Regions from separate parts of the Micromonospora sp. NBC_01796 genome, predicted to be linked through region 2. Evidence: riboswitches for the same ligand, from Rfam matches in the RefSeq annotation. Region 2 holds a riboswitch; each other region holds the start of a gene.
The links. Region 2 has a riboswitch for cyclic di-AMP ahead of OIE47_RS10370 (coiled-coil domain-containing protein). Riboswitches for the same ligand answer to the same signal wherever they lie in the genome.
Positions count from the first base shown of each region.

Region 1: linked by a shared signal. The riboswitch ahead of OIE47_RS18940 (coiled-coil domain-containing protein) and the one ahead of OIE47_RS10370 (coiled-coil domain-containing protein) in region 2 are both predicted to bind cyclic di-AMP.
Region 3: linked by a shared signal. The riboswitch ahead of OIE47_RS12965 (C39 family peptidase) and the one ahead of OIE47_RS10370 (coiled-coil domain-containing protein) in region 2 are both predicted to bind cyclic di-AMP.

Region 1 is NZ_CP109078.1:4,104,237-4,114,524, reverse strand. Features, by position in the region: gene OIE47_RS18975 (DUF1775 domain-containing protein) at 1-41, shown strand, start outside; gene OIE47_RS18970 (cytochrome c oxidase assembly protein) at 200-2,194, opposite strand; gene OIE47_RS18965 (copper resistance CopC family protein) at 2,191-2,811, opposite strand; gene OIE47_RS18960 (cation diffusion facilitator family transporter) at 2,889-3,803, opposite strand; gene OIE47_RS18955 (hypothetical protein) at 3,950-5,284, opposite strand; gene OIE47_RS18950 (hypothetical protein) at 5,281-5,688, opposite strand; gene OIE47_RS18945 (copper resistance CopC family protein) at 5,744-6,610, shown strand; cyclic di-AMP (ydaO/yuaA leader) riboswitch at 6,800-6,930, shown strand; gene OIE47_RS18940 (coiled-coil domain-containing protein) at 6,934-7,944, shown strand; gene OIE47_RS18935 (MarR family winged helix-turn-helix transcriptional regulator) at 8,118-8,633, shown strand; gene OIE47_RS18930 (hypothetical protein) at 8,684-9,370, opposite strand; gene manD (D-mannonate dehydratase ManD) at 9,575-10,288, shown strand, end outside.
Region 2 is NZ_CP109078.1:2,261,809-2,272,096, forward strand. Features, by position in the region: gene OIE47_RS10320 (hypothetical protein) at 1-74, shown strand, start outside; gene OIE47_RS10325 (hypothetical protein) at 90-350, shown strand; gene OIE47_RS10330 (hypothetical protein) at 347-1,003, shown strand; gene OIE47_RS10335 (hypothetical protein) at 987-1,415, shown strand; gene OIE47_RS10340 (nucleotide pyrophosphohydrolase) at 1,467-1,874, opposite strand; gene OIE47_RS10345 (family 16 glycosylhydrolase) at 2,204-3,508, shown strand; gene OIE47_RS10350 (DUF1996 domain-containing protein) at 3,619-4,503, shown strand; gene OIE47_RS10355 (AI-2E family transporter) at 4,740-5,909, shown strand; gene OIE47_RS10360 (NADPH-dependent F420 reductase) at 5,955-6,587, opposite strand; gene OIE47_RS10365 (dienelactone hydrolase family protein) at 6,698-7,360, opposite strand; cyclic di-AMP (ydaO/yuaA leader) riboswitch at 7,950-8,079, shown strand; gene OIE47_RS10370 (coiled-coil domain-containing protein) at 8,083-9,117, shown strand; partial or broken gene OIE47_RS10375 (glycoside hydrolase family 65 protein) at 9,214-10,288, opposite strand, start outside.
Region 3 is NZ_CP109078.1:2,810,683-2,820,970, forward strand. Features, by position in the region: gene OIE47_RS12930 (hypothetical protein) at 1-817, shown strand, start outside; gene OIE47_RS12935 (CPBP family intramembrane glutamic endopeptidase) at 841-1,611, opposite strand; gene OIE47_RS12940 (globin domain-containing protein) at 1,820-2,935, shown strand; gene OIE47_RS12945 (peptide deformylase) at 3,130-4,644, opposite strand; gene OIE47_RS12950 (hypothetical protein) at 5,104-5,886, shown strand; gene OIE47_RS12955 (class I SAM-dependent methyltransferase) at 6,302-7,030, shown strand; gene OIE47_RS12960 (YbhB/YbcL family Raf kinase inhibitor-like protein) at 7,098-7,637, opposite strand; cyclic di-AMP (ydaO/yuaA leader) riboswitch at 8,365-8,508, shown strand; gene OIE47_RS12965 (C39 family peptidase) at 8,920-9,768, shown strand; gene OIE47_RS12970 (hypothetical protein) at 9,894-10,049, shown strand; gene OIE47_RS12975 (hypothetical protein) at 10,046-10,273, shown strand.

The sequences.
Region 1 (10,288 bases), 1.8 Mb from region 2:
CGGCCTCGGGCACCCCCACCCGCTGGCGCCTCCGCTCCTGACCGCCCCTACACGCCCCCGCACTCCTCCACGCACGCACGCACGCGGATCGACGCACTTTCACTGAAAGAGTGGTTATCCCACGCCGAATAACCACTCTTTCAGTGAAAGTGCGGGTTCGCGGCGGACACGGCGTCACGTTGACGGACGCGGGCGGGGGCTATGCGGGAGTGGACGGCGGGCGGGCGCGGCGCCAGCGGACGGCGAGGGTGGCCAGGACGGCAAGGAGAGGAAGACTGCCGAGCGACCAGAGCAGACGACCGGCGTTCTGCTGGTCGACCAGGGGCGGGTCACCCCAGAGACGGGCCAACGCGGTGGACCAGTCGGCGGCGAGCAGGGTGTCCGAGCCGGCGAGGACCAGCCCGAGGGCAACCTGCGACACCACCAGCAGCAGTACGGCCAACAGCCGCTCCGGGTAGCCCGCGCGGCGTGGCACCGGGTCGGTACCGAGCACCACCCAGAAGAAGAGCCAACCGGTGGCCAGGAAGTACCCGACCATGACCAGGTGGGCGGCGTGTGACCGCAGGGTCTGGTCGTAGATCCCGGTGTAGTAGAGCGGGAAACCCGTCCCGGCGAGCAGGATCGCCGCCACCACCGGCCGGGTCAGCAGCAATCCGGTACGGGACGCCCCGGCTCCCCGTAGCCATTCCCGTACGCCCGGCCAGCCGGGGGTGACGGATGTCGGCAGCACCTGTCGGGCCAGGGTGAGCGGGGCGCCGAGCACGAGCAGGATCGGCGCGACCGTGGTCAGCAGCAGTTGCTGGAGCAGGTGCACGCTGAACAGCAGGGGGGCGTACCGGGCCAGGCCGCTGGAGGTGGCGACCACGATCACCGCACAGCCGAGCAGGAACGTGGCCGTACGCCACACCGGCCACTGCCCGCCCGTACGCCGGAGCCGGGCCACCGCACCCAGGTAGTAACCGGCGATGGTGAGCGCGACGGCGATCAGGACCGGTTCGGGCAGCCACTCGCCGAGCAGCCGGGCGGCGTCGGGGGCCGCCGGCAGCGGGTAGCCGAGCAGGGCCTGCGCGATGCTCTCCTCGGGTTCACCGGGCACCGGCGCCGGGGTCCGGGACAGGGCCACGGCCGTGCCCATCGCGGCGGCGAAGATCAGCACCTCCACCGTGGCGATCCGGATGAACCGGCTCCGGTCGCCGTCGAGCAGACCGGGCAGCGCGCCGCGCCGTTGCCACCAGCCGGCGGCGGCGAGCGCACCGAGCAGGAGGGTCTTGAGCAGGACGAGCTGGCCGTACCGGGTGTCGACGAGGGCGCCGAGGCCGGGCAGCCGCACGTACGCCGAGACCAGGCCGGAGGCGGCGACCAGGACCAGGCAGCCGGCGGCGAGCGGGGAGAACCGGCGTACGGCGATGGCCAGTTGGTCGGTCCTGGCGCGACCGGTCAGCGCCAGGGCCAGCAGCCCACCGGCCCAGACCGCCACCGGTACGACGTGCAGCAGCAGCCCGGAGACCGCGAGTTTGTGGTTGCTGGCCGCGGCGGCGTGCCCGGTGAAAACCGGCGGCACCATCGCCAGTACGGCGAGCAGGAGCGCGACACCGGCGGTTCGTGGGGTGAGCGCGGCCCGGCAGATCAGGAAGATCGCCCCGGCCAGCCAGCCGGAGAGGGCCAACGCCTGCCCGAGCTGGACGGTGGTGGCGAAGTTGACGACCGAGGTGACCGACACCGCCTCGGCGATCGGCAGGCCGAGCACGTCGGCGAGGGTGAGGCAGAGCGCGGCGACACTGGCGAGGCACCAGCCGAGCGCGGACCAGGCCGCCGCCCGGACCCGCCGGTAGCCGGTGGCGGAGAGGCCACCTCCGGCGGCACGGGCCGAGAGCAGCACCGCCGCGAGCAGCAGGCCGACGGTGACAACCGCACCGACCTGCATGCCGAGCCGGGCGATGGGCAACGCCCACGGGGTGATCGGGCCGGCGTCGGCGAGGCCGGGGAGGATCTCCCGGCGGGTGGCTCCCCCGTACGACAGCAGTGCGGCCAGCGCCCCGACGGCGACCAGCAGCCCGGCGGCGGCGACCGGCCACCCGCCGGGGTGGGCCGGGCCGGGCCCGGCCGTGGCGGTGGGGCGGTCGGTGGTGCCGACGACGGGGTCGGGCCCATCCACGACCGGTGTGCCCACGGCCGGCTGGTCCGGGCCGGTCACGGCTGGGTGGTCCGGCGGCGCCGGATGAGCAGGAAGCCGGTGCCGATCGCCAGCACGGCGACGCCGGCAAGCAGCAGACCCGGTACGAGGCTGCCCCCACCTTCGGTGGTGGACTCGTCCCCGGCGAGTTCACCCGGCAGCTCGTCCGAGGGGGACGCCGTCGCCCCGGCGGGTGCGGCGGTCGGGTCCGGCCCGGTCGACGGTTGGGTCGCCGCCGAGGGGCTCACCGGTGCGGTGGCGGGCGGCGGCGCGGTCACGGTGAAGGTGAGTTTGCCGCTGACCGGGTGACCGTCGACCGACACCACCCGGTACGCCACCGTGTAGTCGCCCGCGTCGAGCGGCTGCCGGAGCCGCTGCACCGCGCGGGGTCCGGTCACCTCCGGCTGGCCGGTGCCGACGGCCGCACCGGCCTTGTCGGTCACCGCGACGGTGGTGAACTTGGGGTTGAGGCGTTCGGCGAAGTCGAGCACCACCTCGGCCGGCGCGCTGGCGAGCTGGGCGCCCTTGGCCGGGTTGCTGGCACGCAGCTCGTTGTGCGCCCAGGCGGGCGCCGGCACGGCCGTGAGTACGGCGGCACAGGCGACGGCGATGACGGCAAGCGGGCGGAACACTCGCATCCAGCTCAACTCCCAACGGCGATGGCAGACAGCCCCCACGGGTAGTCGTGCCGGACGGCCGGATGGTTCCCGCCGAGTCACCAGTGGCTGTCCTGGCACAACCGGGCCGAGGTTAGCGGCTCGACCTGAAGAGTCGCATGGTCGATGCCGAAGCTCTCGTGCAGCCGTTCCCGGGCGGCGGTGAGCACCCGGCCGACCTCGGCACCGGGATCGAGGCTGAGGTGGGCCGAGACGACGTCCATGCCGGAGGTCAGCGTCCACACGTGCAGGTCGTGTACGTCGCAGACCCCGGCGACGCCGGCCAGGGTGGTGCGTACCTCGGTCACGTCGACGTGCGGCGGGGCGGCCTGGACCAGGACCCGGATCGCGGCCCGGGCGAGTTGCCAGGTGCGCGGCAGGATGAACAGACCGACCGCCACCGCGACCACCAGGTCGGCGTAGAGCCACCCGGTGAACGTGATGATGACTGCGGCGACGATGACGCCGACCGAGCCGAGCAGGTCGCCGAGCACCTCGAGGTACGCCCCGCGAACGTTCAGGCTCTCCTTGGCTCCGGAGCGCAGCAGCAGGAAGGCGACGATGTTCGCCAGCAGGCCGCCGACGGCGACGACGAGCATCGGTCCGGCGGCGACCTCGGGCGGGTCACCGAACCGGCGTACGGCCTCGACCAGGACCGCGATCGCCACCCCGAAGAGGAGTACGGCGTTGCCGAGGGCGGCGAGGACCTCCAGCCGGTAGAGGCCGAACGTCCGTTGGGTGTCGAGGCGGGCGCGGCTGGCGGCGGTGATCGCGGCCAGGGCCATGCCGATGCCGAGCACGTCGGTGAACATGTGGCCGGCGTCGGAGAGCAGGGCCAGTGAACCGGTCAGCCAGGCGGCGACGGCTTCGACCAGCATGAACACCGTCAGTACGGCAAGCGCGGCCCAGAGTGGGCGGCGGTGCTTCTCGCCTGCCCTGAGCATGTGACCGCCGTGGTCGTGGCCTGCACCCATGGGTCGCCCTCCCTCGTCGCCGCGCCGTCTCCCACAAAGTATGCGTACATCGCTATGTGTGCAAGTCAGAAGTGGGACTCATTGCCAGCTTCGATCGATTCGGGCGGTGACGGGCCGGAAAGCGACAGGAAGGGGCCGGTGGCGGGTCAGCCGGCGAAGAGCAGGAGCAGGCCGGCGATCGTGTAGCCGACCATCAGCACCAGCAGCGGCACCTGCGCGGCGATCGCGGACCGGCCGGGGAACAGCACCAACGCCCGGTCGTGGCTGAGCACGGTGCCGAGCAGGTGCCCGAGCACGATCAGCGTGACCTGCAACATGGCCACCCCGGTCGGGGTGACCAGGGCCGCGCTGACCGACCAGTCCGCCGTACCCAGCCAGTTGGCGTCCCCGGTGGCGAGCGGGTCGGAGAGCAGCGCGACGGTCCGCTGCCCCTCCAGGACCAGCAGCGAGTAGTAGTGCGCGAGCACGTACCCGACCGCGATCGGCACGATGCAGTGGGCGATCTCGGCCGCCACGTCTGCCGGCCGCACGCCCGGTGCCAGCTTCGCCGCGATCAGGCAGGTGAGGCCGTACGCGGCCAGCACCAGGCCGATCAGCACCAGCATCCCGACGGTGTTGGTGAGCACCGCCGGCAGTTGCGTGTTCTGCACGAACCGGAACCACGCGGGGGCGTTGGAGAGGCTGTCGAACAGGGTGGAGCCGAGCAGGACGACCACCACCGCGGTGAGTCCCGGAGCCGGGGCGAGCCCGCTCATCCCCTCCAGCGGGTTGCGCCAGACCAGCACCCCGTCGTCGCGACGGCCGACCACCGCCAGCCGGCCGACCAGGTCGCTGTACACCTCGAAGGCGTCGCCCCGGTCGAAGAACCCGACCCCGAACACGGCCGCCCCCACCAGCATCAGCAGCGCGTACGCGACCAGCCAGGTGCGGATGACCGGGACGGTGGCCCGGTCCGGCGCGACGAGTTCCAGCCAGACGAACGCCAGCAGGCCGAGCGCCGCCGGCCAGTAACCCAGCCGCGACGGTAGCGCCAGCGGCCCCCGACGCGGATCCCGCCGGAGCAGCGCCGCAGCGAGCAGATAGGCCGTACGCAGGGGATTCAGCGCCCGCCACACCGGTCCGAACAGCAGCGAGGCGGGCACCAGCCCGACCCAGAACAGCACGTAGAACAGCCCGGCGGTGGGGTTGCGGTCGACGTCCGGGCCGAAGAAGAGCCCGATCGCGAAGTAGCCCGCGAACACCAGTCCCAGGATCCGCAGGATCCACTGCCAACCGGCCGAGTCGACCAGCCGGGCGGCCCGGTCCGGCAGCGGCCGACCCGCCTCGGCGTCACCCAGCCTCGGCTCCCGCCAGAACGCGCCCAGCACCACGAACGAGATGACCAGGGCCAACGCCGCACCCGTCACCGCGTACGCGAACGGGATGGGCAGGTCCTGCCGCCCGCCGACCCCGTGGGCCAGCAGTTCGGGGACCGTCCTCATCGGACCAGTAGCTGGAACAGCAACACGCCCGACTCGTGCGTCTCGACCTCGAACAGGCCGTCCATGTCCGCCACGAACTCGACCGTGGCCGGCTGGCCCGCGGGCAGTTCCGCGCCGACCTCGTACCCGTGCACGTGCACCCGGTCCGGAACGTCGCTGGTCACGGTGATCCGGACGGACTGGCCCTTCTTCGCGTCCACCCGGCCCGGCTGCGGCTCGGACCGGCCCTCGGTGATGGTGATGGCCACCTCGACCGGCGCGCTGGAGTCAACCGGTTCGTCGGTGGACCCGCATCCGGTGCCCGCGACGGCCAGCAGGACGGCACCGGTCAGTGCGGCCAGTGCACGGCGACGGCCGATAGAGGGCATCATCAACATCTCCCCGGTCAGCCGGTCCCGTGACATCGGGAAGCGACTGTAGCGTCTTGCCGGGCACAGCGGAAGCCACCATGATGGGCCGATGCGATCGACCCGGCTGGTTACCGTCCGCGCGGCATGCCGCCTGTTCGCCGTTGTTCTCGGCGCCACGATCGCCCTCGCGGTGGCCGGATCACCGGCGTCCGCACACGGTCAGCTCGCCGTCTCCAACCCGGTTGCCGGCGCCACGCTGTCCCAACCGATGCAGTCGTTGGAGCTGTACTTCACCGAGGCTCCGGCGGCCAACGCCTACTTCACCGTCACCGCGCCGAGCGGCGTACGGGTCGACGCCGGTTGGCGGCCCGGCCCGGACAAGCGGCTCGACCGCCCGGTGACCGAGCTGAACCTGGTCAACGGCAAGTGGGAGCCGAAGCTCTACCACACCGGATTCTCGGCGTTCGTCCAGGTTTCGCACTGGCCGGAGAAGGGCGAGTACACCGCCAGTTACCTGTCGGTGGCCTCGGACCGCGAGCCCGTACGCGGAACGGTGAAGTTCTCCTACTCCGGGGCGCCGACCCGCGCGCCGCAGGGCTGGAGCGCACCGACGAACGCCGCCGACCCGGCACTGCTCGCCCTGGCCGAGAACCCGGACAGGCCGGCGTCGAGCAATCCCGGTGCCGGCAACACCGTCGCACCCGCGTCGCCGGTGCCGGACAACGCCAGTGGCGCCTCCGACGACGGCAGCCCGATGGTCTGGTTGCTGCCGGTGCTGCTGCTGGTCGGGGTGATTGTCATCGTCGCCCTGGCGATCCGGCCGCGACGTACGGCCAGAATCAACACCGGTCCGGCGAACCGTGGGCGGCCCGTCACCACCGCGGCGGCCAGACGTGCGGCGGCGGCCCGGAAAGCCGCGGCCGGCAACCAGTCGGCGGGAAAGGCGCAGCCGTCGCGCAAACGCGGCAACCGCTGATCGGCGATCGCTGATTCGACAATCGGCGCCATCACCATTACAGCGGGTATCCATGTTGGCCGGAACCGCGAATAATAACCGAAAGTTGTTGTCCCATAACGCTTTTCGTACCGGATGGGCATGCCCATCGGGACGCGTCACACGGTAAGATTCTTCGCGGTCAACGCCAATCGGCGCCAACCGGTGCCGGCGGGACCGTCGCCTAATCGTCCTGGACGAACCGGGGAACCGAGTACGTGGGGTGAATCCGCAACAGCGGTAGGGATCACTTCCATCCCGAACCCGTCAGCTAACCCGGTCGGCGACCAACGGAAGGATCCTGCATGACGGCACCCCTCCGCCGATGGTTCACGCCTGCCCTGACCCTGGTCACCACCGTGCTCATGGTGGCGCCGTTCTCGGTCCCGGTGCAGGCCGCGCCGGCAACGCCGGCCCCGGCGGCCGAGTCCGACAACCAGTTGCTGAGCGAGGTACTGGAGGCGACCGGCCGGCGTTTCGCCGACGCCAAGGCCGCTCTCGACGCCTCGAAGAAGCGTCAGGCCGTCCTGGCCACCGAGCTGGCGAAGGCCGAGACCCAGATCGAGGAGCTGACCCCCCAGGTCACCGAGATCGCCGCCCGTTCCTACCGCACCGGCAAGCTGGGCGCGGTATCGGCGCTGCTCAACAGCGCGTCCCCGGACTCCTTCCTGGATCGGGCCGTCGCGCTCGACGAGATGAACGCGGTCAACGACCAGAAGCTGCACGAGCTCAACACCGCCCAGGAGTTGGTCGAACGCGCCAAGGCCCTGGCCGACGCCGAGGTCAAGGAGCAGGAGAAGCAGCAGGCCGTGATGGCACGGCAGAAGCAGGACGCGGAACGCTCCCTCGCCCTGGTCGGCGGCAAGAAGCTCACCAACGGCTTCGTCAACGCCAGCTCGCCGGTGGCCAAGGCGGCCCCGCGTACGGCCAGTGGCGGTTGGCCGAAGGAGTCGTGCAACAAGGACGACCCGACCACCAGCGGCTGCGTCACCCCGCGCACCCTGCACGCGTACAACGAGGTGAAGAAGGCGGGCTTCAACCGGTTCGTCGGCTGTCACCGCAACGGTGGTCCGTTCGAGCACCCGAAGGGCCGCGCCTGCGACTGGTCACTACTGAACAGCGGGTTCGCCTCCGCGCGTACGCAGGACCAGCGGCTGTACGGCAACAACCTGACCGCGTTCCTGGTCCGCAACGCGGACCGGCTCGGCATCCTCTACGTGATCTGGTACAAGCAGATCTGGTTCCCCGCCACCGGCTGGAGCTCCTACAGCGGCGAAAGCGACCACACCGACCACGTACACATGTCCATGCTCTGACCCGCTCCACGCCGCGTCGATCTAGGGCAAATGGGTGTTTGTTGATCTCTATCCACCCCCATTTGCCCTAGATCGACGCGGCGTGGAGCGGGGAGGGCGAGGGGGGCGGGGGGAGAGGCGGGGGGAGAGCTTGAGGTGGGGTGACGTGTCATCCTGGCGGGTATCATGAGCGGGTGGCGGCGAACGGGGAGCGGTGGCTCAGTGAGCGGGAGCAGCGTGCCTGGCGTTCCTTCATCACCATGCAGATGGAGTTGCAGAGCAAGCTGAACCGGCAACTGCTCGCCGACACCGGCCTCTCCGAGAGCGACTACGCCGTCCTGGTCCACCTCAGCGAGGCCCCCGAGGGGCGGCTGCGGATCTTCCAGCTCCGGGGCCACCTCCAGTGGGAGAAGACCCGCCTCACCCACCACCTGGGGCGGATGGCCCGGCGCGGACTGGTCGACCGGGAGCCCTGCGTGACCGACCCGCGGGGCGCGTTCATCCAGATCACCGAGACCGGCCTGGCGGAGATCACCAGAGCGGCGCCGAAGCACGTGTCGCACGTACGGCGCCTGGTGGTCGACGTACTCACCCCGGAGCAACTCGACACCCTCGGGGAACTCTCCGACGTCATCCGGGCCGCATTCGACGCCGAGCCCTGCGACGCCGACACCGAGGACGACCCGCAGCGGGTGCCCTGCGACGAGTGAGACCGGCCCCGAACCGGGGCCGGCCCCACTGAAAGCTGTGCACCACCGCGTCAGGCGCGGTTGAGGACCCAGGTCAGGCCGCTGGCGTCCTTCGGCGTCAGGGTCAGGGTGTTCCCCCCGCACTGGTAACGGCCCTCGCCCAGCAGCGGCTGGATGTCGACCACGTCGCCGCTGCGGCTGGCGCCGTCACCGACGTACTCCGAGATCCTGACGTTCTCGAAGAGCGTGGCCGGCGTCGGCTCGGTCAACCCCACGGTGACCCGGGTGTCGCCCCACTGCAACGGCGGCACCGGGGCCCAGTCGCCGGTGGTGCCGCCACCGGCGCCGGTGCTGACCGTGCCGCTGGCCTTGCCGGCGTAGCTGAACGTGCCGGCGATCCTGGCGTCGCCGAGTTGGGCCTTGAAGGTCACCGGCTTCATCGAGCCGAAGTCGACCGTGGTCTCGCCGTTCGGCCCGATCTTGACCAGTACCCCGTCCCCGCCACCGATGCTGGCGCTGGCCAGTGCCCCGCCGGTCTGCCCGGCGGCCGAGGCGGTACGCCAGTCCCCGGTCACGCAGGACGCCACCGGGCCACCGGTCGCCGGCGCGGCGGTCGCGCTGCCGGACGGCGCCACGGCGCTCGTGCCGCCGGACGGGCTCGGTGTGGCCAGGCCGACGGCTCCCCCTTCGGTGCAGCCGCTCACGGCCAGGCCCAGTCCGGCCAGGGTCGCCACCGCCGCTATCGCCGAAGTACGCATTCGTCCTCCTCCAGTTCGTCCGGGGCGGCTACCCGTCGCGCCGATCGCGGCGCTTCGTCGGGCCCGCGACACCGATCGCGGCGTCACGGGATCCGCCCACCGCTTCTGCTACCCAGAACCGGACATCGACCAAACCGGAAGCCCTACGCTGCCCTGGGGGCCACCACCTCCCCCGCGCCCGTCCCGTCCCCCGGAAGGCACCCCATGAAGATCATCGCCGCCGATGTGTTCGTCACCTGCCCCGGCCGCAACTACGTCACCCTGAAGATCACCACGGATGACGGCCTGGTCGGGTACGGCGACGCCACCCTCAACGGCCGTGAACTCTCCGTCGCGTCGTACCTGCGCGACCATCTCGTCCCGCTGCTGATCGGGCGGGACGCGGCGCGGATCTCCGACACCTGGCAGTACCTGTACCGGGGCGCGTACTGGCGGCGGGGTCCGGTCACCATGACCGCCATCGGTGCCGTCGACGTGGCCCTCTGGGACATCAAGGGCAAGGCCGCCGGCCTCCCGGTCTACCAACTCCTCGGCGGGGCGGCCCGGGACGGGGTCACCGTCTACGGCCACGCCAGCGGCGCCGGGATCGACGAGGCGGTCGCCGACGTCGCCCGGTTCCTGGCCGACGGCTACCGGGCGGTCCGCGTCCAGTCCGCGATCCCCGGACTGACCTCGACCTACGGGATCCGGGTCGGCGGCGGCCTGACCTACGAACCGGCGGCACACGACCGCCCGGCCGAGGACGTCTGGGACACCGCCGCCTACCTCGACTTCGTCCCGAAGCTCGTCGCCGCCACCCGCGAACAGCTCGGTTACGGCTTCCACCTGCTGCACGACGTGCACCACCGGCTCACCCCGATCGAGGCGGCCCGGCTGGGGAAGTCGCTGGAGCCGTACCGGATGTTCTGGATCGAGGAC
Region 2 (10,288 bases):
GCCTGACCGAAGCCGCCACCCTGATCCAGGGCAGCGAACAGGCCGCCCGCGCATACATCGGCCTGCTCGGCTGATCGGGAGCCGGAGCGGTGAACATCAGCGAGGTGAAGGCCACCCTCCGCGAGGGCATCCACGCGACGAAGCAGGGGCAGGAAACCTTCGAGCAGGCTGCGAGCAGCGCAACGGATGCAACCGCACGCGCCCTGCAACTCCTGCACGACAGCCGCAACGAAGACGTCGAGAAAGTACGGCAGCTGTTGGACGAGGCGAAGGACGAGGTGAACCCGACCATCAGCCGGTTCAGCGCCGCAGCCGACAGCGCCGACGACTACCTCACCAGTCTCGGATGACAGCCAGCGTCGGCGACGTTGTTGCGCAGCTGCGTGCCGTACTCGAAAGCCTGGACGCCGCAGTTGTCACGGCGCTGCGCGCTCAGGCCGACGCCGACCAGGCCAAGGCCCAATTCACCGAGGCGGCGACCGGCACCGACCACAGCATGATCCGCGCCGCCATCACCGCCAGCCAGGCCGCCAGCGAGAAAGTCGCCCGCTACGCCCGACTCCTGGCCAAGGCAAACGAGAGCCTAACCACCTACCTCAACACCATCGCCCCCGGCTCCGCCCCCACCCACCAAGCTTCCAACTCCGCAACCCCCACCGGTGAGCAGATCATTCAAGGCGCGGAGCAGCGGGCACGTCGGGCCGACCTCGCCTGGCGCAAGCAGGTGCAGAAGGCCGATGATGCCCAGGACTCACTGAAGACCGCGGAGACCAACGCCAAAGACGTGTTCAAGTACCTCAAGCAGCAAACGAACCCGCCAGGCGAATCCTCGACCGGCACCGTTGCGCCCGAGCCGCCGCCCGCCCAGGAGCGTCCCCAGATAGACCATCCGATCACTGCCGCCGTGATGGCAGCTGGGGCATTGGCCGTGGTGGCGAAGTCCATATGGAACCATGGCAAAAATCGACGAGCGAGGAAGCGCGACGATGACGATCAAGCCTGAACTGCCCGAGTACATCCGCACCCTGGTACGCGGCGACCACGACGCGAACGACCGGATCGAAGCGAAGCTCGATGCTGAGGGATGGGGCGGCTTTCCCCGGTTCCTCGCGGCCCTCTTCTTCATCACGGTCGATCGTCGTTTCGGCGAGAGCAGCACACCCGCCGACGTCATCAAGTTTGTCGCTGAACTGCGTGCGGATCTCAGCCAGGGCGGCCCCGACATCGACGCTGAGGCGGCAGAGGCCCTGATCACCTCGATCATCGATCCGTCGGTCGACTACACGATCGATCAATCGATGATTGGCAGGATTCAAGCGGCGACGGTCTACCGGGTCCTAACCCAGGAGGATCTCACCGACACCGACCTTGACGCGGTGCTCGCAGAGGCAGTCGAACTATCCAGTCGACCCTGACGATCATCAGCGTGCGCACCCGGCGTCCCAGCCCACGCTGACGACCGAGGGCTACGACCCGGACGGCTGGTTGGGTGGGACCTTTGCGACCGAGCCGTAGGACCGCTCGACCGTGTAGCGCAGGGCCGAGTCGTCGAGCTTGGCGTGGGCGGCGGCCACGAGGTCGATGTCGAGTACGTCGGCCAGCCGGGTCAGGTAGATCATCACGTCACCGATCTCGGCGCGGATCCGTGCACCGGCCGCCGGATCGTGGGTCATCACCCGCGCCGCCTCGTCCGGGGTGAGCCACTGCAACTCGGCGAGCAGCTCACCGACCTCGCCGGCCAGTGCCATGGACAGGTTCTTCGCGGTGTGGAACTGCTGCCAGTCGCGCTCGGCGACGAACGTCCGCAGCCGCTCGGTCAGCTCCGGCACGGTCGTGCCGCGCTCGTGGGTGGTCTGCGAGGGTTCGATGCTCATGCCACAGCACGATATCGGCGAAATTTTTGAGAAATCTGGGGCGCCGGACCGGGGCGCCGTGATCGATCGGTCGAGCGTTTGTTGCGGGAGCGCTCTCTACCTGGCAATTCAGACCTTTCGCTGGTCTGGCGAGGTCTCTGCCAGCCCGTCCTTCGATCACCTGCCTGGGAGCGCTACCTAGGAGGGAGAGCGCTCTCCGGTCGCCTCCTCGAATTGACAGAGGTGATGATCCGGTTAAGAGTGGGTTGCAAGGGAGCGCTCTCTTCGTCCAGATGACACCAGCCCGTCATGGGTTGATGCCATTCGTCCTACTCCGCGAAGGAGGACTGATGGATCGGGCTCCTACTGCTCCAAGCATTGGTCGGCGGCACGGGATCGCCACGCTGACCGCGTTGGTCGCCCTGCTCGGCGGCTATTTGACCGTCACGCCGGGCGCGGCCAGCGCCGCCGAGGAAGGGCTGCTGTCGTACGGCAAGCCGGCTGTCGCCTCGACCGACCAGAGCGACGTGAACTGCTTCGAGTGCACACCCGACAAGGCGTTCGACCTCGACCCGGCGAGCCGGTGGGCAACCAGTTCCACCACGGGCTGGGTCGACCCAGGTTGGATCTACGTCGACCTCGGTGCCACCGCCACGGTGAACCAGGTGGTCCTCCAGTGGGATCCGGCGTACGCGGCCGCGTACCAGATCCAGGTCTCGCCCGATGCGACCACCTGGACCACGATCTACTCCACCACCACCGGTCGGGGCTTCAAGGAAACGATCAACGCCACCGGCACCGGTCGCTACGTGCGGATGTACGGCACCGCCCGGTCCGGGCCGTACGGCTACTCGCTCTACGAATTCAAGGTGTACGGGACCGGCGGCAACCCGACCGCCCCGCCCGCGCAGCCGGCCGACCCGACGTTCCCGGCCACGGAGCTGGTCTGGAGTGACGAGTTCAACGGTGCCGCCGGCAGCAAGCCGGACCCGGCGAAGTGGACCATCGACCCGGGCACCGGGCAGAACAACGAGGTCCAGTACTACACCGACAACAACAACGCCAACATGGACGGCAACGGCTCGCTCGTCCTGGAAGCGCGGCGCGAAACCGCTGGTGGGCGTGACTACACATCGCACCGGATGAACACCGGCGGCAAGTTCACCGTCCAGTACGGGCGGGTCGAGGCCCGGGTCAAGGTGCCGAAGGGCAACGGGTTGTGGCCGGCCTTCTGGATGATGGGCGCCGACTTCCTCACCGGCCGCCCGTGGCCGTACAACGGTGAGATCGACATCATGGAGGTCCTCGGCCGCAACACCCTGGAGGGCTACTCCACCCTCCACGCACCGCAGTACAACGGCGGTGGCGGCTACGGGCAGAAGTATCCGGCGCCCGGCGGGGTCGACCTGGCCGACGACTTCCACATCTGGTCCGCCGAGTGGGACAGCCGGGGCATCACCTTCAAGCTCGACGGCCAGACGGTCTTCGTGGCGAGCAAGGAGACGGTCGAGGCGACCCGCGGGCCGTGGATCTTCGACCACCCGTTCTACATCATCCTCAACCTGGCCGTCGGCGGCGACTTCCCCGGACCGGTGGACGGCACCACCCCGTTCCCGTCCCGGATGCTCGTCGACTACGTACGCGTCTACCAGTAACCGTCTCTCGCTTCGGGGGCCGGTCACCCGGCCGGCCCCCGCGGGCGTCCCCTCGGCGCCCCGGCACTCCACCGCACGTACCCCCACCCGTGAGCCCAAGGAGTTTCCGTATGCACCGGAGATCCGCTCTCGTCACCCGGCCACGCCTGCGCCTGGTCCTGCTCTTCGCCGCCCTGGTCGCGCTTATGGGCAGCTACCTCACCGCCGCCGTGTCGAAGGCCGACGCCGCCGCCGAACCGGTCAGGGTGGCGGAGTTCCTCGCCGACTGCCCGTTCAGCCATCGCCTGCCCGACGACCCGATCGTCTTCCCCGGCCTGCCCGGCGCCTCGCACATGCACAGCTTCTTCGGCAGCGAGGTCACCAACGCCCACACCGAGCTGCCGGACCTGCTCAACGCGAACAGCAACTGCAATCCGGCGGTGGACAAGTCGTCGTACTGGGTGCCGACCCTGTACGTCAGTGACCAGACGGTCGAGCCCGAGATCACCACGTTCTACTACCTCGGCGAGGGCGTACGCGACGACGTGATCGCGCAGATCCAGCCGCTGCCGCTCGGGCTGCGGATCGTCGCCGGTAACGCCAGGGCGACCGCCCCGGACGATTCCACCAACTCCCGCTGGTCCTGCCTCCACCATGGCGAGGTCGGTGCGTCGAAGGACTTCGTGAACTGTCCCGCCGGGAGCATGATCGAGTCGTATCTCGACTTCCCGCAGTGCTGGAACGGGGTCGACCTCGACTCGCCCGACCACAAGAGCCACATGGCGTACCCGGTCAACGGTGGCTGCCCGAGCACCCATCCGGTTCCGGTCCCGAAGTTGCGCCAGGTCCTGCGGTACCCGGCCAATGGTGACCCGGCCCGGTTCCGGCTCGCCTCCGGAGCTGGCTACACGATGCACGGGGACTTCTTCAACGCCTGGCCGGAGGACGAGATGGCCCGCCGGGTGCAGGACTGCATCCGACCGATCATCAAGTGCGGTGCCGACGGCCGTCCCTGATCCGACCTGACCCCGATGGGGGCTCCCGTGCCAGCGGGAGCCCCCATCCGTCTGTCCCGGCGACGCCGGAACGCCGACGGAGCGAAATTCAGGACGAAACACGGAGCTATCGCTACATCGCGTAGGATTCTGGACGCCCCGCCCAGACGTGTCGACCCACCCCTGACCGGGTACTGCCCCTCCGCCGACATCGAGAGGGGTCACCGTGACCATGGCGAGCGAGCGAGGGGCCGACAGTGTCTGACGGCACCGCGGCACCCGATCCGGAGGCTGTCGGGGCGGGCCCGGCAGCGCCGGAGCCGGAGGCCCCGCTGCACGGCAGACTCGATCGGATCCAGGGTGCCCAGCAACGGGTACACAGCACCTGGGACAGTCTGCCCTGGTTCCTGCGCTGGTCCGTGGTTTGGAGCGCCTGCCTGCTGATCATCGCGGGCGGGGTCTTCCTGCTCGCCACCCTCGCCTCCCGGCTCGCGCCGCTGACCATCGCGCTCGCCGCCACCCTCTTCCTGGCCGCCATGCTCGACCCGCTGGCCGTACGGCTGCGCCGGTTGCGCCTGCCCCCGGCACTGGCCGCGCTGATCTCGCTCTTCCTCCTGCTGGCGGTGATCGGCGGGGCCGCGTACCTGGTGTGGACCCTCACGGCGGACCAGTTCTCCAGCCTGAGCAAGCAACTGGACGAGGGTCTGGACCGGACCAGGGACTTCATCACCGGCTCGCTGCCGGTCAGCCCCGAGCAACTGGACCGGTGGACCAAGCAGGCGACCGACGGGCTGCGCCGGTCGACGCCGGACCCGGTGGCCGGAGCCCGTACGGCAGCCGAGGTGGCGGGCGCCGTACTGCTGATTTTCGTGCTGCTGTTCTTCCTGCTCAAGGACGGGCGGCCGATGTGGCAGTGGGTGCTGAGCCGGGTCTCCGACCGGTCCCGCCCCGCCTTTATCCAGGCTGGGCGCAACGGCTGGCACACGCTGAGCGCGTACACCCGGGGGACGGTGGCGATCGCGGCGATCGACGGCATCGGCATCGGGTTGGCACTGGTCCTGCTCGGGGTCCCGCTCGCCTTTCCGCTGGCGGTGGTCACCTTCCTCGGCGGGTTCATCCCGATCATCGGCGCCACGGTCGCCGGCAGCGTCGCGGTCCTGGTCGCCCTCGCCGCCAACGGTCCGACCACCGCTCTGCTGACGCTGCTGGCGGTGATCGCCGTACAGCAGACCGAGGGCAACCTGCTCGAACCACTGATCATGAAACGGCAGGTACGCCTGCACCCGGTGGTGATCCTGGTGGCGGTCACCGCGGGCACCCTCTTCGGCGGGATCGCCGGTGCCTTCGTGGCGGTGCCGGTGACCGCGGTGGTCTACCGGGTTGTCGACACCATCACCGCACTCCGGCAGGGGCGGGACCCCTCGTGACCGGCACTCCGGAGGCAGCCAGCCGACGGCAGCGACGTGGTCGGGTCAGGAGTCCAGGCGCAACGCCTCGACCAGCTCGTCGGCGGTGAAGTCGGCGTCGTAGGTGATGCCGCCCGGCTGCTGCTTGCGCCCACCGGACGCGAGATCACCGGCGTCCACCGGCTGGAAACCGAGCTCTTCCACCAGGTCCGCGACGGCCCGCTTGGCCTGCGGATCGTCCCCGGACATCGGAATGCCGTACCGCTCCTGGGCCGAGGACTGGCGGGCGTGGTCGCGCATGTTCTCGGCGTGCAGGGTGTTGAACGCCTTGACCACGTGCGCACCGCGCAGGTGCTGCTGCACCATCTCGCTGGAGGTGGTCTGGTCCTGGTCCAACTCGGGGATGTTCCCGTCCCGGTCCGGTGTGTAGTTCCCGGTGTCCATGACGGTTTTGCCCTTCAGCTCCGCCGTGGGCAGTTCGTTGTACCGGCCGAACGGTACGGCGACGATCACCACGTCACCGAAGCGCGCCGCTTCCGACGGGGGTACCGCGTGCGCCCGGTGTCCGAGATCGCCCATGAGGTCCTGCATCTTCTGTGGGCCGCTCGCGTTCGCGATCGCGATCTCGTGGCCCGCCGCGGCGAGACGACGGGCGAGCGTTCCACCTACGTTTCCTGCGCCGATGATCCCGATGTGCATGCCAGCGGGTTACCCGCCAATCCCGCCGATGAACGGGTCGGACAGGGGTCCGCGTTCGGCGTCCGAGCCACAGACGGACGGCCTCGGGCAGCGGCGAAAGCGCGCACCGGTCAGGGGGCGGCGCCGAAACTGGGTAGGCGGTCGGCGAACCAGTCGGCGGCCTGGTCGGCCACCTGCTCCAGCGCTCCGGGCTCCGGGAACAGGTGGGTCGCGTCGGGGATGATCCGCAGTTCCACCTCCCCGCCGAGCGCGTCGCGGGCCTGCTGGTTGAACTGGATCACCTGTTCGTCCTGACCGCCGACCAGCAGCAGGGTCGCCGCGCGTACGCGGGAAAGGGCCGGACCCGCCAGGTCCGCGCGGCCGCCGCGGGAGACGACCGCCGGTACGTGCTCCGGCCGCTCGGCCGCGGCTACCAGTGCCGCCGCCGCACCCGTGCTCGCGCCGAACAGCCCGATCGGCACGGCGGCCGTGTCGGGCTCGGCCCGCAGCCAGTCGATCACCCCGACCACCCGGCCGGCGAGCATCGGTATGTCGAAGCGCAGCTCCGCGGTCTTCTCGTCGACCTGCTCCTCCTCGGGCGTAAGCAGGTCGACGAGCACGGTCGCCAGGGCCCGCTGGTTGAGTACCCTCGCCACCGCGACGTTGCGCGGGCTGCGCCGGGAGCTGCCGCTGCCGTGGGCGAACAGCACCACTCCGACCGTCCCCTCGGTAGGGGTGACCAGGTCGGCGGTGAGCTGCACCTCCCCGGCCCAGATCGTGGTCTCGGTCGTCACTGTCTCCACCCGCTGTCCGGTACCCGCCTACGAGTGGAACAACCCGCCGCCGGGCCGCCAATCCCCGTTTGCGGGCTCGGTGGTCGGGAAGGCGAACCGGGTCAGGCAGGAAGACCACGGCGGCCGTGGCAGCGGCCCGCGCTGAGGCGATCGTGAGGATGCCATGACCCACCACAAATCCGCTAAGTCGGAGTCCGGTCGAGCCGGCACCAGTCCGCCGAAGGACAAACGCGACAAGCGCGAGGGTGCGCGGCGGGACTGGGCGGACGAGGCGGCACAGGCACGGGCCTCGGACGACCCGCGCCGGGTGACCCCGCACGACCCTTCGGGTGTTCCCTCGACCGGGGACCGCCGCTAGATCAGGAGAGACACCACGGCTCGGCCGACACCGGAGATTTCGGTCTCCGGGACGCGGCCGGGGCCGGGCACGACGACACGCCCCGGCGGGCACTCCTCACGGAGGCCCGCCGGGGTTCGGTGCGCTAGCAGGAGAAATCTCTGGCGGCGACCCTGAAATCGGGTACTAAGTCCGTCTGATCCGGTAATGTCACCCTCGGTTCCGACCCGGTGGTACCCCCTCTGCTGTCGGCGACGACCGCCGCCCAATCGCCTTGTGCGAGCCGGGGAACCAGGTAGTCGGGGTGAGTCCGCACACGCGGTAGGGCCTGTTCCGTCCCGAACCCGTCAGCTAACCCGGTCGGCGGCCGACGGGAGGAACGTGCATGACGAGACCCAAGCGTCAGCGGTTCTCGCTGGCCCTGACCCTGCTCGCCGTGGTGACTCTGCTGGGCGGTGCCGCCGTCGCGGCCGGGCCGGCCGCAGCCGCACCCTCCTCGCCGACCGCGCCCGGGGACGAGGGCGGCAACCCCCTCTTACGTGACGTACTCGAGTCGGCCGGGCGTGGTTACGCCGCCGCGAGCGTCGGGGTGGAGAACGCCCGCAAGCACCAGGTGGCGCTCGCCGACGAACTGCGGCAAATCGAGGCACAGCTCGACCAGCTCACGCCCGAGGTCGGAGAGGTCGCCGTCAGCGCCTACCGGATCGGCCGGATCGGGCCGATCTCCGCGCTGCTCGGCAGCGCCTCACCGGACGACTTCATGGACCGGGCCGGGGGGCTCGACCTGATCGCGCAGCGCGACAACAGCAAACTTCGCCAACTGTACGAGGCACGCGACCGGGCCACCCGGGCGAAGGCGGCGGCCGACGCGGCGATGGCCGAGGAACAGCGCCAGCTCTCCGTGATGGCCAAGCAGAAGGAGGCGGCCGAACGCGCCCTCTCCCAGGTCGGCGGCACCAGCACCGAGGGCTTCGTGAACGCCAGCTCACCGGTCGCGGAATCCGCACCGCGCAACCGGGACGGGTCCCTGCCGGCGCAGTCCTGCAACCAGAACGACCCGACCACCAACGGCTGCGTCACCCCGCGCACCCTGCACGCGCTGACCGAGACCAAACGGCTCGGCTTCACCCGGTACGTGTCGTGTTACCGCAGCGGTGGGCCGTTCGAACACCCGAAGGGCCGGGCCTGCGACTTCTCCGCGCAGCCCGGCGGGTTCGGCGGGGACGCCAGTGGCGGCGACAAGACGTACGGCAACAACCTCGCCGCGTTCCTGGTCCGCAACGCCGACCGGCTCGGCATCCTCTACGTGATCTGGTACCGCCAGATCTGGTTCCCGGCAACGGGCTGGAAGGCGTACTCGTCCGCGAAGGGTGACCCGTCCAGCGACCACACCAACCACGTACACCTGTCCCTGCTCTGACCGGGGACGGCCGCGGACCTACTTCTGGGCGCGGGGGCGGCGCGGGGGCTCGACCTCGGACTTGACGGTCGGGCCGGCGATCTCGGCCACCGAGGCCCGGCGGGCCGGGGCGCGGCCGGGCGGCTGCTTCGGTGCGGGACCCGCCGGGCGCGCCTCCGGCACCGGTTTGGTCACCGGTTCGTCGGAGGTGACCCGGACCTTCTCCCCGTGGTGGAACAGCTCCACCACCCCGCCGCTGCTGTCGCCGTCGCGCAGGGAGTACGTCGTCTCGCGTTCGCGTACGTCGACCCGGAGCCGGTGCCCGTGCCAGACCAGCGAGAACTCCAGCCGGTCGATCCGGTTCGGTAGCCGGGGCGCGAAATAGAGGGTGTCCCCGTGGTCGCGCATCCCGCCGAAGCCGGCGACCAGCGCGATCCACGCCCCGGCCAGTGAGGCGACGTGCACCCCGTCGCGGGTGTTCTGGTTCAGGTCGTGCAGGTCCATCAGGGCGGCCTCGCCCAGGTAGTCGTGGGCCAGCTCGAGATGCCCCACCTCGGCCGCGAGGACCGCCTGGGTGCAGGCCGACAACGACGAGTCGCGGACCGTACGCCGCTCGTAGTAGGCGAAGTTGCGGGACTTCTCCTCCGGGGTGAACGCGTCCCCGCGCCAGTGCATGGCGAGCACCAGGTCGGACTGCTTCACCACCTGCTTGCGGTACAGGTCGAAGTACGGGTAGTTCAGCAGCAGCGGGTACTTCTCCGGCGGGGTGCCCGCGAAGTCCCACTCCTGGAGCCGGGTGAAGCCCTCCACCTGCTGGTGTACGCCCAACTCCTCGTCGTACGGGATGTGCATGGCGTTCGCCGCGTCCCGCCAGGCGGCGGTCTCCTCGTCGTCCACGCCCAACCGCCAGGCGTGGTCGCTGTGCCTCGACACGGCGTCGGCGGCGGAGAGCAGGTTCCGCTGCGCCATCAGGTTGGTGTAGACGTTGTCGCTCTTCACCGCGGTGTACTCGTCCGGGCCGGTCATCCCGTCCAGGTGGAACTTGCCGGCCCGGTCGTGGTGCCCGAGCGAACGCCACAGTCTGGCCGTCTCGACCAGCAACTCCAGCCCGATCTCGCGCTCGAAGTCCTGATCGCCGGTGGCCTGCACGTAGCGGCGTACGGCGTCGGCGATGTCCGCCGCGATGTGGAAC
Region 3 (10,288 bases), 550 kb from region 2:
CCACCCGGCAACCACCGAACAGGCAACCACCGAACAAGGAAACACCCGACCCACAACCACCGAACCGGGAACCACCCGACCGGCAACGGCCGAACCGACCGGGGCCGAACCGAGGGCCGAGGCGCCGGAGGCTGACCAGCGGGCGTTGGTGCGTACACCGGAAGAAGGCCGACCACCGATCACCGCCCGCCTGTTCGAGCACCCCGGATTTGCCCCCGAGCTGGTGGCACTCGCCGCCGTACGCGCGCTGGGACCGGCGGCCGGGGCCTGGTCGGCCCGGACCAGGGCGAGTTATCCCACCGCGACCCCGGACGGCCTGGCTCGGCTGGTCACCACCCGGTTCGTCCGGCTGGCCGGCGCGGGTGGCGCGGCATCGGCCGCCGCCGGCCTGTTCGCGCCGCTCGCCGAACTGGCCGCGGTCTCCTGGACCCATGCTGAGCTGGTGCTGCACCTGGCGGCCGCCTACGACCGCGACCCGACCGATCCGGAGCGGGCGGTCGACCTGCTGGTCCTGACCCAGGTGCATCCGGACGACGGGAGTGCCCGCGACGCCCTCGCCGCCGCGGTGGCGGCTGCCCCGGATGGTGACGGTGGCGGTCTGCACCGGTTGGCGGAGGCGGGTTGGCGGCTGGCCGCACCGCTCGCCGCGCAGGCCGGTGGTTGGGTGATGCTGCGGCTGGCTGCCCGACTACTGCCCGGTGCGGCGATGCTCGCCGCCGCCGCTGGCGACTCGGCCGCGGCCCAACGGTTGGCCGCGCGAGCGGTGACCCGCTACCGCACCGCAAGAGTGAGCGGCGGAGCGGTCGGCAGCAACTGAACGCGCCGCCAGCGAATGATCGACTACAGCCAGTCGAGCCAGCTCGACGGTAGGGCGGAATAGCCGACAAAGGCGACCACGTCGAGCAGCGTGTGCGCGACCACGAGCGGCAGGACCCGCTTCGTCCGCAGGTAGAAGAGGCTGAAGATCACGCCCATGATCGCGTTGCCGATGAACGCGCCGAAACCCTGGTACAGGTGGTACGAACCGCGTAGCACCGCGCTCGTCGCGATCACCGCGCCGACCCGCCACCCGAGGTCGCGCAGCCGGGTCACCAGGTAGCCGACGACCACGATCTCCTCCAGGATCGCGTTCTGTGCGGCCGCCAGCACCAGCACCGGGACGGTCCACCACAGGTCGCGCAGGGCGGTCGGAACCACCGAGACGTTGATCCCCAGTTTGGCCGCGACATAGAACAGGCCGAGGCCGGGCAGGCCGATCAGCGCGGCCAGGCCCGCGCCCCGGGCCAGGTCCTGGCCCGGCCGGTGGGCGTCCAGGCCGAGGGTCAGCCGGGCATCGCCCCGGTCGCGGTTGAGCAGGTGTACGGCGAGCAGCACCGGAACCAGCGCGAACACGATGTTCAGTAGCTGGTACGTGAGGTCGAGCCAGGGTCGGGCCGACTGGGACGCGTTGAGTGTCGCGGTCTGCTGGGACAGCGGCCGGTCGGCGGTGAGCCGGCCGATGATGTTGACCATCGCGTAGATCGCGGACTGGCCGAGGGAGACGCCGAGGACCAGCAGGACCTCGGTGCCGATGGTCCGGCGGGACACCGGCCTGGCGAGCTCAACCGTCACCCGACCACTCTGCCTCACGCCACCGTGACTCGACCTCCCCGGACCCGAAAGTTTTACGCGCCACCCCCGTCCCGGAGTCGATCGCACATTCTGTGCGACCGACATCCACGGAGAGTGCCCATCCTGATCGAGACGGACAGCCCCATGGTCCCGCCATCCGATCAGCTCGCACGTGCGCCGGCCGCACGTCGTCATCGAGAAGGGCGCAATGGACAACCTGGCGCAGGTGTTGAAGGAGAGTTGGACCCTGGTCGAAGAGGACCGGTCCAAGATCGCAGGACATTTCTACGCCCGCCTCTTCCTCTCCAACCCGCAACTGCGCGAGCTGTTCCCCGTACAGATGGACGGCCAGCGGGACCGGCTGTTGGAGGCGATCGTCACCTCGATGCAGACGCTGGACGATCCGGAGCGGTTCGACGACTTCCTGCGCGGGCTCGGTCGCGATCACCGGAAGTACCACGTCAGCCCCGAGCACTACGCGCTCGTCGGCGAGGCGTTGCTGGTGGCGTTGCGGACCGCCGGGGGCGAGCAGTGGACCATCGAGTACGACCAGGCGTGGCGCGACGCGTACGCGGTGATCGCGGAGAAGATGATCGCGGGGGCCGCCGACGACACCAATCCACCGTTCTGGCATGCCGAGGTGCTGACCCATGAGCGACGGGGCCGGGACGTGGCGGTCTTCACCTGCCGCCCGCTCCAGTTCCCCCTGCCCTACCGTGCCGGCCAGTACGTCAGCATCGAAGTGCCCCGCTACCAGCCAAGACTGTGGCGTACGTACTCGGTCGCCAACGCGCCGACCGAGGACAACGTGATGGAGTTCCACGTCCGGGCGGTCGGCGCCGGTTGGGTCTCCAGCAGCCTGGTCCGCAAGATCAAGCCGGGGGATCTGCTGCGGTTGGCGGCCCCGATGGGGTCGATGGTCCTCGACCGGAAGTCGAACCGGGACATCCTGTGCGTCGCCGGCGGTGTCGGCCTCGCCCCGATCAAGGCACTGGTCGAGGAGTTGACCCTCTACAACCGCACCCGGTGGGTGCACGTCTTCTTCGGCGGCCACAGCCAGGACGAGTTGTACGGCCTCACCGAACTCTACGAACTGGCCGCCCGGCATCCCTGGTTGTCGGTCCTGCCCTCGTGCAGCGTCGATGACGGTTTCACCGGCGAGCGGGGCGACCTGGCCGAGGTCCTGGCCCGGTACGGCCCGTGGACCACCCACGACTGCTTCGTTTCCGGCTCGGCCCCCATGGTCCGTTCCATCCTGCGCCTGCTGGCCCAGCACGACGTACCCCCGGCCAACATCCGTTACGACACCTTCGGCGACGTCTAACCCCGCACCACCCCACCACCCCTCACCCAGCCCCCTCCCCCCAAGCCGGGTATCGGGCCCTGCCGGCAGGGCCCGATACCCGGCCCCCCTTCACCCACGCCCGCCCCCAGCGGGCCCTGATACGGAGAAAGAGTGGCTATCCCCCCGGATATAGCCACTCTTTCTCTACATCTGCCCAACGCAGGGCGGGTGGGTCAGTAGCGCCAGGGGCTGCCGGTTTCGCGGTATTCCTCTACCGGGACCAGGGGGATGTTGGGGTCCATGCGGTCGATGTAGAGCTTGCCTTCGAGGTGGTCGATCTCGTGGGCGACGAGTCGCGCCATGGCGAACTCGAAGGACGTGATCGCCCGCCCCCCGTCCCATCTGGCGTGTTCGACGTCGAGTCGGAGTGGGCGGGCCACCAGGCCACGCTGGTCGAAGAAGGAGAGGCAGCCCTCGTACTGCTCGTCGGTGTCCCGGGCGGTGTCGACAACCCGCGGGTTGAGCAGGACGACGGGTTCGGCGTCCCGGTCGGGTGGGCGTACGACGGCGGCGGCCCAGGGGATGCCGAGCTGCGGTGCGGCGAGCCCGACCCCCTTGCTGAACGGGTGCAGTTCGTCCAGCCGGTGCAGTGCCGCCCGTAGTTGGAAGACGACGTCCCGGGCGGTGGCCTCGTCCCGGGGCAGTTCGAACAGTCGGGCCGGTTGGCGCAGGAGGGCCGCCCCGCGCTGGACGATGCCGGCGGCCCGCATCCGGTCGCTGGCCCGTGGCTCGGGCTCGGCCTCGGCGGTGGGCTGGGCCCGGTAACGCCATTCGAGGCGGTAGCGGGCGTTGAGCGGTGGTTCCTCGGTCGACCAGTCGAAGACCGCCCGGCCGTCGACGTCGTGCCGGAGCAGGGGCGTACGCAACGGCCCCTCTTCGGCCGAGAGGGTGGTCTCCACCCCCCACACCTGGGGGTCGAGGTCCAGCGGGAGGTTGAGCCGGACGGAGAGGTGCCGGGTGGGCAGGCGTACGGCCCGCTGGAACCACGGACCCCACTTCTCCTCACCGACGGTGTATGCGTACTCGATGGTGACCCGCTCGCCGGGGTAGAGCGGGAAGCGCCCGTTGGCGTTCTCGAAGAGCAGCCAGACCTCTTTGAAGGCGTCCCGGTCGTGCTTCTTGCGCCAGTCCATCGGCTCGGGGCTGGCTTCGTCGCCGCAGAACGCCTGGAGGTCGAGTTCGGCGAAGGTGAGCGGGTGCTCGCGGTGGTGCCGGTTGGAGCGCCCGGGGTCGCTGGGGTACCGGTCGACGGCGACCCGGACCAGGTAGCGGGTGACGGGTTCGGTGCCGGCGTTGTAGAGCGCCCGCCGGATGACGCACCGGTACGCCTTGTCCTGGTGGGTGAGGGTGGCGGACTCCTGCTCGACGATGAGCCCGGTGCCCGGGGGCAGCCACTGTTCGGGTACGGGCGGGTCCCGGTGCGCGGTCATGTTCGACCGGGCGTGCCGGAGTTCGTCGTACTCCTGGAAGCGTTGCCAGATCGCGCCGGACGCGGCGAGTACGGCCTCGGCCCGGCGGGCGAAATCCTCGGTGGGCCGGTGGCGGCGGCCCTCTACGTGACTGACATATGAGGGGTCGAACCCCATGCGGGCGGCGAGCTGCTTCTTGGTCATGCCCCGCTCGACCCGCCGTCTGGAGAGTTCGGCCGCGAACGAGTCGGCAGCTCGCTCAATGGGCGAGGTGGTCATCGGGTTCCTAAGGGGCCGGGAATCCCAGTCTGGTGGGCGACCTACCCACTGGGGCAGAACTGCCGCGTTAACGACATTTGGCTTGACAATTCTTCCATCATCATCGATCCTATCGCGGCTCGATGCCCTGCTCAGGGCCATGGTCGAGCCCTCCGATCGGTCACTCCCGGTTACCTGTCACCCGTTCGGGTATCCGCCCGCCAGGCGTACCGGTGGATCTCGGTAGCCGATGGTGACGAACGCCTCCGCACCCTCCAAGATGTGGTTAGGCTTCCCTTAGTGCTAACGTGGCGACCGGTACGGTGACCGAAGGGCGGGTGCGGTGACAGCGGTGACACCATGGCGAACGCGGCCCCTGCGCCACGCTGACCTGGGCATCCTCCCGACACGGCGGCACCGCGCCGCCGACCCGCTGGACACTTCCGAGCAGCAGACGGGTGACCCACGGTGACGGCCGTCATCGATGGGCGCGCGTACGCGACCGCACCGCTCGCACCGGTCAACGCGACCCTGCGTCAGATGTTCGGGACCGACGACCTGCCCGGGCTCGTACCCGGACTGTTCGTCGACGACGAGCGGGGCTGGCTGCCCGCCACCGACCTGATCAACGGCAGTCACCTGCCCGACCTGCTGGCCGCCGCGCAGCGCTCCTGGCAGTCCACCCCGCACGCCGCCGCCGCGCTGTTCTGGAAGTCCTACACCTACTGGTTGGCGCTGCCCACCGTGGTCGGCTGGGCAGCCGCCCGCCGGGTCCCCCTGCTCCGGGCGTCGGACGTACTGGTGCGGGTCGAAACCGACCGGGCGACGCTGACCCTCGGGCTGCGCCGCTCGACCACGGTCGCGGTGCTCGCCTCCGACCCGCTGGCGCTCAGCGGGCTGCCCGAGGTGCGGGTGCTCACCGACGAGACCCAACTCCTCCGCGAGCTGCGTGCCTCGTTGCTCGACGAGCACCTGACCCCGCTGCTCGACGCGATCCACACCCAGGTCCGGGTCGGCGCCCGTACGCTGCTCGGCTCGGTCGCCTCCGGGGTCGCGTACGGCATCCTGCGGGCCGCGGCCGGCCTGCCCGGCGCGTCCGAGGAGAACGTCGCGACGCTGCTTCGCGCGCTCGACCTCGAAGACCTGATCGAGCTGGTGCCCGGTCCGGACGGTGAGCCGACCGTGCAGCGCAAGACGTGCTGCCTCGCCTTCACCCTGCCGCAGCCGCGGATCTGCAAGGGCTGCTGCATCCGCTCGAACTGAGCCCGGGCAGGACGCCCCGCCGGTTCACCCGTCCGGCAGGGGACGGACGTCCCAGACCCGGACCCCCGCCGATGGGCTTCGGCACGACGCCGGTCAGCGCGGTCATCCCGGCGCGCAGTGCGTCGGCCCGAGCACCTCCGCGCGGCTGGAACCAGAGCCCGGAGGTGATCCAGACCGCCAGTCCGAAGTAGCTCAGCACCGCGCGATGTCCGGCAGCGGACCGCGCCGGTGACGGCGCGGGGTCACGGGCATCGCCGCGCTCTGTGCCCGAACGCCCGGAAGGCGGACGGGGACGGATCAACCGAACAATCCGTTCGTGCCACGCCGATGCCTCAATTTCCCTACGGTCGTCGTAGATGGTTCACTCTGTCGGTCCAGGGTGCAGGTCGAGTTTCAGATCGCGAGGAATCGACGCATGGCAGAAATCACTGGGGATCAGCGAGTTCAGTCCGAGGTACTCGAGGGTCTCGCGACCGCCGTGAACCACCGCCGATGGTTTGTTGAGCTGGCGCTGCCCTACCTGGGGGACAACCCGATCGAGATCGGCAGTGGCCTCGGTGACTACGTGCTCGAGTGGGCGCCGCACTTCCCCAGGTTCACGGCCACCGAGGCCGATCCCGACCGGTTGGTGGCACTGAAGGAGCGCCTCGCCGGCGAGTCCAACGTCGAGGTACGGCAGATGCTGCTGCCGCAGCCGGAGCAGGAACGCGGCGACTACAGCGCGGCGGTCTCGTACAACGTGCTCGAACACATCGAGGACCACGTCGGAGCGCTGCGGAGCATGCGGGAACTGGTGCGTCCCGGCGGTGCGATCGTACTGATCGTGCCGGCGTTCGAGTTCGCCATGGGTCCGGCGGACATCGCCACCGGACACGTACGGCGCTACACCAAGAAGACGATGCGGGCCGCGCTCACCGACGCGGGGCTGACCGTGGAGCGGTTGCACTACGCGAACGCCCTCGGCCTCATCGGCTACTACATGGCGACGAACGTGTTCCGGCTGATGCCCAAGGAAGGCCCGATGGTGAAGGTCTACGACAGCCTGGTGCTGCCGGTGACCAAGGCGGCGGAGCAGCTCGTGCGGCCGCCGTTCGGACAGTCCGTCTTCGCCGTCGCCCGGGTACCCGGCGCGTCGGAGGCCTGACCGGAGAGCGACGACCGACACCGTTCAACCCGTCCCCGGTGTCGGCCGTCCACTTACTCCGGCAAGCTCAGCCCTTGACCTGGTACGTGGGCCGGATTACCGCCCGTGCCAGGGTGTGGAAGGTCAGGTTGAAGCCGACGTACGCCGGGCTCGCGTCCGGCGTGAGGTCGAGCTGCTCCACATCGAGGGCGTGTACGGCGAAGAGGTACCGGTGGACGTGGTCGCCGGCCGGCGGGGCAGCGCCGCCGTACTCCTGGGTGCCGTAGTCGTTGCGGACGGCGAACGCACCACCCTCGACGGACCCGGCCTTGCCCGCGCCCCGGGGTAGCTGGGTGACCGACACCGGGATGTTGACCAGGACCCAGTGCCAGAAACCGCTGGTGGTAGGCGCGTCCGGGTCGTAGCAGGTGACCGCGAAGCTGCGCGTCCCGTCCGGGAAACCGGACCAGGCGAGCTGCGGCGACAGGTCGCCACCGCCCACGCTGGAGTGTACGAACTCGGTGCCCAGCGGCTCCCCGTCGCGCACGTCGTCGCTGGTCAGCGTGAACGCCGGCACCGGCGGCAACAGGTCGTACGGGTCCGGCCCGATCGCTCGCTCAAGGTTCATCAGGATGTCCTTCCAAAGAGGGAGACTCAGTGTCTTTGTACCCTGTCCGGCCCGCCTCAGTGCTGCCGGTGGGGGAAACAGTGGGCAACCGGTCTCCCGACGTCCACGACAACGCGGCCGGGCCCCATTCTCGAAATACCGATCCGACCGCTCGTACGGATGGCCCGCCGCTGTTTCAGCCGAGAATCAGCACCGGTTCGGAAACCCTCTACCTCGTACGCGGACGCGCCTTTCATCCGGGCTTTTCCCGGCCGGTTCGGCGGCGCTTTCGTGGTCCGGTCGTGGGCGCTCTCCCGGTCTGGTCGTCGGCGCTTTCCCCGTCGGGTCGTCGGCGCGACCCCCGACCGGCGGAGCGTGAGCGACGACTCGCTGGCCGCCGCACCGGTCGACCGAGGCGGGGGGACCCCGGGTCCGTGGCCGCCGACGAGGGGACCAGCCCACCTCGGCCCAACGGACATTTCTCTGATCCGGACTCCGTGCCGGCAATGTCACCCCGTCGACAAATCCGACGTCGTCAACGTGCGGGACACAAGCGGGTACGTCGGTCGCAGTCAAACTGGTCACTGCGGCTACAACCACTCTCCGTGATCACGAGTCGAGGGTCGCACCACCCGCAAGAAGCGGCATGGGTCACGGTTTAAGCAGGCCAAGAGGGGTTGGCAGGAGCAGAAGCGGCCCAGTAACGTCAGCCCGTCTGGTCCGGCCCTTAGTCACCGCGGGTGACACCGGAACAGGCCCGCTGAGTCGTAACTGTTACGAGCCGGGGACCCAAAGTAGTTCTGGGGTGAATCCGCGAACCATTGGTTCGCGGTAGGGCGTGCTTCCCGCCCGAATCCGTCAGCTAACCCGGTAGGCGGTATCGGAAGGAGAACATGCTCGTGCAGCGCCGTACCTGCCGTGGCCCAACCCTCGATCCCCCCGGCCCGTTCCGCCACCTGCCCCGGCTCGCCCGCATCGCGGTCCAGCCCGCGAAGGTAGCGCACTAGGCCCACTCCGACGACCGGCGACGCACACGCGTACGCGGTCGGTGGCACGAGGACGCGCGTGACCGGTAGGTGATCCGAAATCGCCCGGCAATTCCCGTGGCGAGTTCATCCGGTAACGCATTTCACCGCATCGCGGTGACGGTTCCGCACGCCCCGATCCGGACCCGACGGCTGGCGGTGAATCCGCCCCGCCGATAGCGCGTACCCCGGTCACGTACCCGGCCCCGGCAGAGACATCTCGCCATCCCGATTCATGTGCCCCCGATCGCAGATCGGCACATCTGCGGAGGATCTATATGAAGCATCGTCAGCAACTCCGACGCGTCGTGACCGCCAGCCCGTACCGGGCCGGCGCCGTCTCCGCCGCCGTTCTCGCCGTGGGTCTCACCACCGGCATCCTGCTCACCCAGGGCAACGGGTCCACCCCGCCGGCCAACGCCTCGACCATCGCGGTCGCGGAGAAGATGGGCGGCCAGGCCGGCGCCGAGGTCGCGCCCAGCCTGGTAACCCCGAGCCCGGCCACCCCGTCCCCGAGCGCCTCGACCTCGGCACCGGTTCCGGCGGCCCCGTCGTCGGCCCCGCCCACCGCCGCGAAGGCCGTGGCGACACCGACCAAGGCGGTCAAGAAGGCTCCCCCCGCGTCGAAGGTGCTCGACTACGACTACGAGGCGCAGATCAACGGCTGGTACTGCGGGCCGGCGGCCACCCGGATCGCCCTCACCGCCCGCGACCGTCAGCCGAGCCAGGACGACGTCGCCGCGGCCCTGGGCACCACGTTCAACGGGACCAACTCCGCCGACGACGTCACCCGTGGGCTGAACAGCCTGGCCAAGACCAACTTCTACACGAGCACGTTCATCCAGGGGTCCCCGTCCCCGGCCCAGATGGACCAGCTCCAGGCGGACGTCGTACACGCCGTCAGCAGCGGGTACGCGGTCGTCGCGAACATCGCCGGTTCGGCGACCGACACCGACGGCGGCTGGCACTCGTACGACGGTGGTCACTACCTCACCGTCGTCGGTTACCGCGACAGCGGACGGACCGTGCAGATCGCGGACCCGGCGTTCGTCAACGGGGTCAGCTCCTACTGGATGACCACGATCGACCTGGCCAACTGGATGGCCACCCGAGGCTACTCAGCCTGACCCGCCCTCCCCCCGGTCCCGGGTGCCGACCCAACCGGTCGGCACCCGAGGCTGTCCGTACCAGTGGGACGGTGGCCGCGTTGCCACAACCATCCACGTACGCGTGCGTTGACCCTGTCGTGACCATGGACCTCGCCAATCGGGCGGACACCGGCGACCGCAGGGTCCCGGCGGCCGGCGGTGCTCCCAGTCGCTACTCCGAGCCGGTCGCCACCGCGCGCCGGTACCCCGAACGAAAGGCACAGGTGGTGGCCATGGCCGGTCAGGTGTTCGCCCGATGAGCCGCGTCGACGAGCCGCTGACCCGCGCGGGAATCTGGGAGGCGGCGGCGATGACCATCGCCCAGCACGAGGACCGGGGTACGTCCTACGCTCCCGGCACCTGCGCCTGTTGCACCCCGGACGGCTGCGCGCAGTTGAGCTGGGCGATGGAGGTACGCGCCGGACGTGATCCGGAGTACCCGATCGGCAGCCCGGCCCCGCCAACCCTGAAGTCGATCAGCTGACGCCCCAGCCCGAAA